2 regions of the Streptomyces rectiviolaceus genome follow, and region 2 is predicted to be linked to the other one. Evidence: riboswitches for the same ligand, from Rfam matches in the RefSeq annotation. Region 2 holds a riboswitch; the other holds the start of a gene.
What was found. Region 2 has a riboswitch for glycine ahead of gcvP (aminomethyl-transferring glycine dehydrogenase). Riboswitches for the same ligand answer to the same signal wherever they lie in the genome.
Positions count from the first base shown of each region.

Region 1: another riboswitch for glycine. It lies ahead of gcvT (glycine cleavage system aminomethyltransferase GcvT); the one in region 2 lies ahead of gcvP (aminomethyl-transferring glycine dehydrogenase).

Region 1 covers NZ_BAAAUG010000078.1:60,212-64,624, forward strand. Annotated here, with positions in the region: gene ABD378_RS22735 (enhanced serine sensitivity protein SseB) at 1-313, opposite strand, end outside; gene ABD378_RS22740 (AAA family ATPase) at 397-1,083, opposite strand; glycine riboswitch at 1,225-1,339, shown strand; glycine riboswitch at 1,340-1,451, shown strand; gene gcvT (glycine cleavage system aminomethyltransferase GcvT) at 1,487-2,611, shown strand; gene gcvH (glycine cleavage system protein GcvH) at 2,701-3,078, shown strand; gene glyA (serine hydroxymethyltransferase) at 3,109-4,368, shown strand.
Region 2 covers NZ_BAAAUG010000192.1:26,401-30,813, reverse strand. Annotated here, with positions in the region: gene ABD378_RS39625 (DNA polymerase IV) at 1-1,052, shown strand, start outside; gene ABD378_RS39620 (PRC-barrel domain-containing protein) at 1,096-1,473, opposite strand; glycine riboswitch at 1,618-1,715, shown strand; gene gcvP (aminomethyl-transferring glycine dehydrogenase) at 1,925-4,413, shown strand, end outside.

The sequences.
Region 1 (4,413 bases), on a different contig from region 2:
CCACGGCGGGCGCCACCGTGCAGCCCATCCGGCCGCCGGTGGCCTGCTGGAACTGCTGCTCGGAGCTGAAGACGGGGACGTACGCCTGTCCTTCGATCTCCAGCGTGGGCAGGTCGAGGGTGCCGCTGTCCGGTGCCCCGCCGTTCGGCAGCGGGACCCAGAGGTGGCTGCGGCCGAGCACCTCGACGATGCGGGCCCCCGCGGACGCCTGAGGTGCGCCGGGCGTGCCCAGGGATGCCGCGAGCACCTCTTCGAGTTCGTTGCCCGGCCATCCTCCATAGGGATGGGCGTGTGCCTGCGCCGGAATGTTCATCTGTCTGTCCAACCCCTGCTCTGTCCCGCTCCGCCTGCGGCACGACCCTAACGTGACGGGCGGCCCCCGACGCGGCGGGCGGCTCAGTCCCCGAAGCCGATCCCCCGCAGCACGCCGGCCGCCGTCCGGTCGAGCAGCACCGCCGAGCCGCAGCCGCGCGGCAGATCGCCCCGCTCGGCGGCGCCCACCAGACGGGCGACCGTCCTGCGGTGGCGCGCGAAGGCGTACCGCGACACGCCGCGGCCGCGCGAGAGCTGGCCCTCTATGGCGGTGTCCGGCGGCACGTCCAGCAGCAGCAGGTGCAGCGTCGTGCCGCGCCGCACGGCCTCGCGGGCCAGCCAGCGGCGCACCCACGCCTGGGTGCCGCAGTCGTGCACCACGACACTCTCGCCGGAGCGCAGGGCCCTGCGCAGGCCCGCGTAGTGCGCGAGGCGGACCAGGGGGCGGTACACCGCGTACGGCAGCAGGGTCGGCATGCGCCGGGCCCAGCGGTCGCGGGTGTCCTGCGAGTCGATGCGCGGGCCCGCGACGGCTCTGCGCATCAGCGTGGACTTGCCGCTGCCCGGCAGCCCGGAGACGACGATCAGGTCGCCTTCGCCGAACGTGAGCCGGTGCGGACTGTGGCCGGTCCGCTGCCGCAGGTCGCGGACGACGGCCGCCGGCAGGGGGCCGCAGCTCTCCCTGGTGGGGGCGGCGGCCTGTTTGGGCAGGGCCACCCCTGTGTTGGTCGCGTAGACGCTCGTCCTGCGCACCGTGATCGGCCTCCCCATAGCGGTCACGTACCTGCTTACCGCAGCTTCCCCGGCAAGTGTAAAGAGAAGGTAATGCGGCACAAGGGCATTACTCGACTGGCACTGCCCTGTGACGGAGCCCCGTGCAATGATGTGCGCGCAAACTCCATACAGGCCGTTTGAATCCGCGCGGGAGAGTTCCCGGTGAACCGTCGTACGACATGACGACGCACCGGGGCGCCGAAGGAGCAAGTCCCTCCCTTGAATCTCTCAGGCCCCGTACCGCGCGGGCGAGGCACATCTGAAAAGCGGGCCGCCCACGCGGCTCCACCCAAGGTGCAAGTCATGACCCCTTATACGGACGGGTCGTGGTGAACCTCTCAGGTTCCGATGACAGATGGGGAGGATCGACCTCGCCCGTCATGCCCTGGGAGTTCCACGTATGAGTACCGCCCCCCGTCTGACCGCCCTCGACGCCGTGCACCGTGCGCTCGGCGCGACGATGACCGACTTCGCGGGCTGGGACATGCCGCTCCGCTACGCCAGCGAGCGCGACGAGCACATCGCCGTCCGCACCAAGGCCGGTCTCTTCGACCTCTCCCACATGGGCGAGATCACGGTCACAGGCCCTGAAGCCGTGAACTTCCTGAACTTCTCGCTGGTCGGCAACATCGGCTCCGTCGGCGTCGGCCGCGCCCGCTACACGATGATCTGTGCCGAGGACGGCGGCATCCTGGACGACCTGATCGTCTACCGCCTCGGCGAGACCGAGTACATGATTGTCGCCAACGCCTCGAACGCGCAGGTAGTGCTCGACGCGCTCACCGCCCGCGCCGACAGCTTCGACGCCGAGGTCCGCGACGACCGCGACGCGTACGCCCTGCTCGCCGTCCAGGGCCCCGAGTCCCCCGGCATCCTGAAGTCACTCACGGACGCCGACCTGGACGGCCTGAAGTACTACGCGGGCCTGCCGGGCACCGTCGCGGGCGTCCCCGCGCTGATCGCCCGCACGGGCTACACCGGCGAGGACGGCTTCGAGCTCTTCGTCGCGCCCGGTGACGCCGAGAAGCTGTGGGGTGCGCTGATGGAGGCGGGCGAGCCCGTCGGTCTGGTCCCGGCCGGGCTCTCCTGCCGCGACACGCTGCGCCTTGAGGCGGGCATGCCGCTGTACGGGCACGAGCTGACCGCGGAGCTGACGCCCTTCGACGCCGGTCTCGGCCGGGTCGTGAAGTTCGAGAAGACCTCGCAGTCCGACACCTTCGTGGGGCGCGAGGCGCTCGCGGCCGCCGCCGAGCGCGCCGAGACCGCTCCCCCGCGCAAGCTGGTGGGCCTGATCGCTTCCGGCCGCCGCATTCCGCGGGCGGGCTTCTCCGTGGTCGCCGACGGCAAGATCATCGGCGAGGTCACCTCTGGTGCGCCCTCCCCGACGCTGGGCAAGCCGATCGCCATCGCGTACGTCGACGCGGCGCACGCGACCCCCGGGACCAAGGGTGTCGGCGTGGACATCCGGGGCACGCACGAGCCGTACGAGGTCGTGGCGCTGCCGTTCTACAAGCGCCAGAAGTGACACTTCCGCCCCAGTGGTAACCCGGAAGTGACCCCACGCACATCTTTCTCGTTCCGCAGCACCCACCCGCGTACAGGAGAATTCAGGTCATGAGCAACCCCCAGCAGCTGCGTTACAGCAAGGAGCACGAGTGGCTCTCGGCCACCGAGGACGGTGTGGCGACGGTCGGCATCACGGAGCACGCGGCCAACGCGCTCGGTGACGTCGTCTACGCGGACCTTCCCGAGGCCGGCGCCGCGGTGACCGCGGGCGAGACCTGCGGCGAGCTCGAGTCGACGAAGTCGGTCAGCGACCTGTACTCGCCGGTGAGCGGCGAGGTCGTCGAGTCGAACCAGGACGTCGTGGACGACCCGTCGAAGGTCAACTCCGCCCCGTTCGAGGGTGGTTGGCTCTTCAAGGTACGGATCACGGAGGAGCCGAAGGACCTGCTCTCCGCGGACGAGTACACCGAGTTCTCCGGCAGCTGAAGCCCCCCGAAGACCCTTAGGGACCACCTGATGTCGCTTCTCAACACCCCTCTCCACGAGCTGGACCCGGACGTCGCCGCCGCCGTCGACGCCGAGCTCCACCGTCAGCAGTCCACCCTGGAAATGATCGCCTCGGAGAACTTCGCTCCGGTCGCGGTCATGGAGGCCCAGGGCACGGTCCTCACCAACAAGTACGCCGAGGGCTACCCCGGCCGCCGCTACTACGGCGGCTGCGAGCACGTCGACGTCACCGAGCAGATCGCGATCGACCGGATCAAGGACCTGTTCGGCGCCGAGTACGCCAACGTCCAGCCGCACTCCGGCGCCTCCGCCAACCAGGCCGCCCTCTTCGCGATCGCCAAGCCCGGCGACACGATCCTCGGCCTTGACCTGGCGCACGGCGGCCACCTCACCCACGGCATGCGCCTGAACTTCTCCGGCAAGCAGTTCAACGTGGTCGCGTACCACGTCGACGAGGCCGGTCTTGTGGACATGGCCGAGGTCGAGCGCCTGGCCAAGGAGAACAGCCCGAAGGTGATCATCGCGGGCTGGTCCGCCTACCCGCGCCAGCTGGACTTCGCCGAGTTCCGCCGGATCGCCGACGAGGTCGGCGCCTACCTGTGGGTCGACATGGCGCACTTCGCCGGGCTCGTCGCCGCAGGGCTGCACCCGAACCCGGTGCCGTACGCGGACGTGGTGACCTCCACCACGCACAAGACGCTCGGCGGCCCGCGCGGCGGCGTCATCCTGGCCCGCAGCAAGGAGTTCGCGAAGAAGCTGAACTCCGCGGTCTTCCCCGGCTTCCAGGGCGGCCCCCTGGAGCACGTGATCGCGGCCAAGGCCGTCTCCTTCAAGGTCGCGGCCTCCGAGGAGTTCAAGGAGCGCCAGCAGCGCACCCTGGACGGCGCCCGCATCCTGGCCGAGCGCCTGGTGCAGGACGACGCGAAGGCCGTCGGCGTCGACGTCCTGTCCGGCGGCACGGACGTGCACCTGGTCCTCGTGGACCTGCGCAACTCCGAGCTCGACGGCCAGCAGGCCGAGGACCGCCTCCACGAGGTCGGCATCACGGTCAACCGCAACGCGGTCCCGAACGACCCGCGCCCCCCGATGGTGACCTCGGGCCTGCGGATCGGTACGCCCGCGCTCGCGACCCGTGGCTTCCAGGAGGACGACTTCCGTGAGGTCGCCGACGTCATCGCCGAGGCCCTGAAGCCGGACTTCGACGCGGAGTCGCTCAAGGCCCGCGTCTCGGCCTTGGCAGCAAAGCACCCGCTGTACCCCAACCTGTAGCATTTTCGTACGCTTTCCTTCGTACGAATCTTCGGGGCACCGCGC
Region 2 (4,413 bases):
TGCGCGCGGACATCAAGGCGGTGACCGGCCTCCCGGGGTCGGTCGGGCTCGCCGCGTCCAAGATGCTGGCGAAGATCGCTTCGGAGGAGGCCAAGCCGGACGGCCTGCGCCTGATAGAGCCGGGGACCGAGCGGGACCTGCTCGCGCCGATGTCGGTGCGGATTCTGCCCGGTGTGGGTCCTGCCACCGGGGACCATCTGCGGCGGGGCGGGATCACGACGGTGGGGGAGATCGCCGGGGCGGGCGAGGACGAGCTCGTACGGCTGCTCGGGAAGTCGCACGGGAGCGCGCTGTACGCGATGGCCCTTGCGCGGGACGAGCGGCCCGTGGTGGCGGAGCGGGAGTCCAAGTCGGTCAGCGTCGAGGACACGTACGACGTGGACATCCACGACCGGGTACGGGTCAGGGGCGAGGTCGCGCGGCTCGCCGAGCGGTGTGTGGAGCGGTTGCGGGCGGCGGGGCACTCGGGGCGGACCATCGTCCTGAAGGTGCGGCGGTTCGACTTCTCGACCCTGACGCGCTCCGAGACGCTGCGTGGGCCGACGGACGACCCCGGGGTGGTGCGGGAGGCCGCCGCGCGGTTGCTGGAGTCCGTGGACACCACCGGAGGCGTGCGGCTCCTCGGGGTGGGCGTCACGGGGCTCGCCGACTACACGCAGGAGGACCTCTTCGCGCAGGCCCAGGCCCAGGCGCAGGCCGAAGCCGTGGAGGCCCTGGAGGCGCGGCGAGAGGCCGAGGAGGAGCGGGCCGAGGAGGAGCGGGCCGGGAAGGAGCGGGCCGGGGAGGCCGCGGAGGAACCCGTGGGCGAGACGGTGACGGAGCCGGTCGTTCCGGCCGAGCGGCGGTGGGCCGCCGGGCACGATGTGCGGCATGCCGAGTACGGGCACGGGTGGGTGCAGGGCAGTGGCCTCGGGCGCGTCACGGTTCGCTTCGAGACGCCGGAGTCGTCGGCGCCGGGGCGGGTGCGGACGTTCCGTACGGATGATCCGGCGCTCGAGCCCGCGGAGCCCTTGCCGTTGGTGGCATCTCCTGAGGAGCTGGAGCCGCGGTGAGGTCGGTGGCTGCCGCTGTGGTCACCAGGGCGTCCTGCGAGCGTCAGGTGCCGTCCTGGCCTGCGATGTTGCCGAAGTCCTGGTCCGGCGGCGGTGGCTCCGGGGGCGTGATGTCCAGGCCGTAGTGGTGGTAGAGCTGCAGTTCCTGTTCGGGGGAGAGATGGCGGCCCACGCCGAAATCGGGGGCGTCCTTGATCAGGGAGCGCTCGAAGGGGATGCGCAGGGTGCCGTCTTTCGTGAGCTCGCTGGGCTCCAGGGGGACGAACGCGTCCCGGCTGAACAGGCCGGTGCGTATGGCCGCCCACTCAGGGGCGCCGGTGGCGTCGTCGAGATAGACCTCGTCGATCGTGCCGATCTTGGCCCCGCTCCGGTCGAACGCCTTCCGGCCGATCAGGTTGCGCGGATCGATATCGGTCTGCACGGGCCCTCCAACTGGTCGAGGCTTGTCGAAGTGGGGCGTAACTCATCCTTGTTCGTTCGTAATCACTACGAAAGAGCACTTCGGGGCAGGCGGCCACTCGAGGGATCGGCCGCAGTCCTCGCTGGTAGGCTGGCGCATGGCTGCTGACCCCGTGCGGGAGAGCTCTCCGGTGGAGACACCGGAGGCGCCGAAGGAGCAACTCCTCCCCGGAATCTCTCAGGCCCCTGTACCGCACGGACGAGGTCACTCTGGAAAGTAGGGCGGGCGTCGGGCGGGCACGTTCGGAACCCTTCCTCACCGACGGTGAAAGCCGGTGCGTCGCCCTGTCACGGGGCGTGGACCGGTGAAACTCTCAGGTTGAGATGACAGAGGGGGAGGCCGTCCGGGTACCCGCGCCGTGGTGCCCCTCGCAGGTCGCGTCAGACCAGCGTCAGACCAGGAGGCCTCCGCTATGACCGCCACCCCTCGCATCCCGCTCTCCCAGCTCGAGCAGGGCATTCCCTTCGAGCAGCGCCACATCGGTCCCGATGTGGAAGCACGGGCCAAGATGCTCGCGCACGTCGGATACGGCTCGCTCGACGAGCTGACCGCCGCCGCCGTGCCGGATGTGATCAAGAACGCCGAGGCGCTGAACCTGCCGGGAGCGCGTACCGAGGCCGAGGTCCTGGCCGAGCTGCGCTCCCTCGCTGACCGTAACCAAGTTCTTGATTCCATGATCGGGCTCGGTTACTACGGGACCTTCACTCCGCCGGTGATCCTGCGGAACGTCATGGAGAACCCGGCGTGGTACACCGCTTACACGCCGTATCAGCCCGAGATCTCCCAGGGTCGGCTCGAGGCGCTGCTCAACTTCCAGACCGTCGTCGCCGAGCTGACCGGGCTGCCCACCTCCGGTGCCTCGCTGCTCGACGAGGGGACCGCCGCCGCCGAGGCCATGGCCCTGTCGCGGCGCATGGGCAAGGTCAAGGACGGTGCCTTCCTCGTCGACTCCGACGCCCTGCCGCAGACGATCGCCGTCATCCAGACCCGCGCCGAGCCGGCCGGTGTCGAGGTCGTCGTCGCCGATCTGAGCGAGGGCATCCCGGCCGAGGTCGCCGAGCGCGGTGTCGTCGGCGTACTGATCCAATACCCCGGCGCCTCCGGTGCCGTACGCGACATCAAGCCCCTCATCGAGCAGGCGCACGAGATCGGTGCCATCGTCTCCGTCGCCGCGGACCTGCTGGCCCTGACGCTGCTCACCTCGCCCGGTGAGCTGGGCGCCGACATCGCCGTGGGCACCACTCAGCGCTTCGGCGTCCCGATGGGCTTCGGCGGCCCGCACGCCGGTTACATGGCGGTGCGCGAGAAGTTCGCGCGCAGCCTGCCGGGGCGGCTCGTCGGTGTCTCCGTGGACGCGGACGGCAACAAGGCCTACCGGCTCGCGCTGCAGACCCGTGAGCAGCACATCCGCCGCGAGAAGGCCACCAGCAACATCTGTACCGCTCAGGTGCTGCTCGCCGTGATGGCCGGAATGTACGCGGTCTACCACGGACCCGAGGGCCTCAAGACCATCGCGCGGCGCACCCACCGCTACGCGACCGTGCTCGCCGCGGGGCTCACCGCCGGCGGGGTCGAGGTCGTGCACGGCGCGTACTTCGACACCCTGACCGTGCGGGTGCCCGGCAAGGCCGATGAGCTCGTCTCCGCGGCCCGCGAGGGTGGCGTCAACATCCACCAGATCGACGCCGACCACGTCTCCCTGGCCTGCGACGAGACCACCACGCGCAGGCAACTGACCGCGATCTGGACCGCGTTCGGGGTCAAGGCCGACATCGAGGCGCTGGACGCGGAGACCGAGGACACGCTCCCCGGCGGCCTGCTGCGCTCCGACGACTACCTCACGCACCCCGTCTTCCACCAGTACCGCTCCGAGACCGCCATGCTGCGATACCTGCGCAAGCTGGCCGACCGTGACTACGCGCTCGACCGCGGGATGATCCCGCTGGGCTCCTGCACCATGAAGCTCAACGCGACCACGGAGATGGAGCCGGTCACCTGGCCCGAGTTCGGGCAGCTGCACCCCTTCGCGCCCGCCCAGCAGGCCCAGGGATATCTGACGCTCATCCGTGAGCTGGAGGAGCGGCTCGCCGAGGTCACCGGATACGACAAGGTCTCGCTGCAGCCCAACGCGGGTTCGCAGGGCGAGCTTGCCGGACTGCTCGCCGTGCGCGGCTACCACCGCGCCAACGGCGACGAGCAGCGCACCGTCTGCCTCATCCCGTCCTCGGCGCACGGCACCAACGCCGCGAGCGCCGTGATGGCCGGAATGAAGGTCGTCGTCGTGAAGACCAGCGACGACGGCGAGATCGACATCGAGGACCTGCGCGCCAAGATCGAGAAGCACCGCGAAGAGCTGTCCGTGCTCATGATCACCTACCCGTCCACGCACGGGGTGTTCGAGGAGCACGTCGCGGACATCTGCGCACAGGTGCACGAGGCGGGCGGCCAGGTCTACGTCGACGGGGCGAACCTCAACGCCCTGGTGGGTCTCGCCCAGCCGGGCAAGTTCGGCGGCGACGTCTCGCACCTGAACCTGCACAAGACCTTCTGCATCCCGCACGGCGGCGGTGGCCCCGGCGTCGGCCCGGTCGGTGTGCGCGAGCACCTCGCGCCGTACCTGCCCAACCACCCGCTGCAGCCCGCCGCGGGCCCCGAGACGGGCGTCGGTCCGATCTCCGCGGCGCCGTGGGGATCGGCCGGAATCCTGCCTATCTCCTGGGCGTACGTACGCCTCATGGGCGGTGAGGGCCTCAAGCGCGCCACGCAGGTCGCCGTGCTCTCCGCGAACTACATCGCCAAGCGCCTCGAGCCGCACTACCCGGTGCTCTACACCGGCCCCGGCGGGCTCGTCGCGCACGAGTGCATCATCGATCTGCGCCCGATGAGCAAGGCGACCGGTGT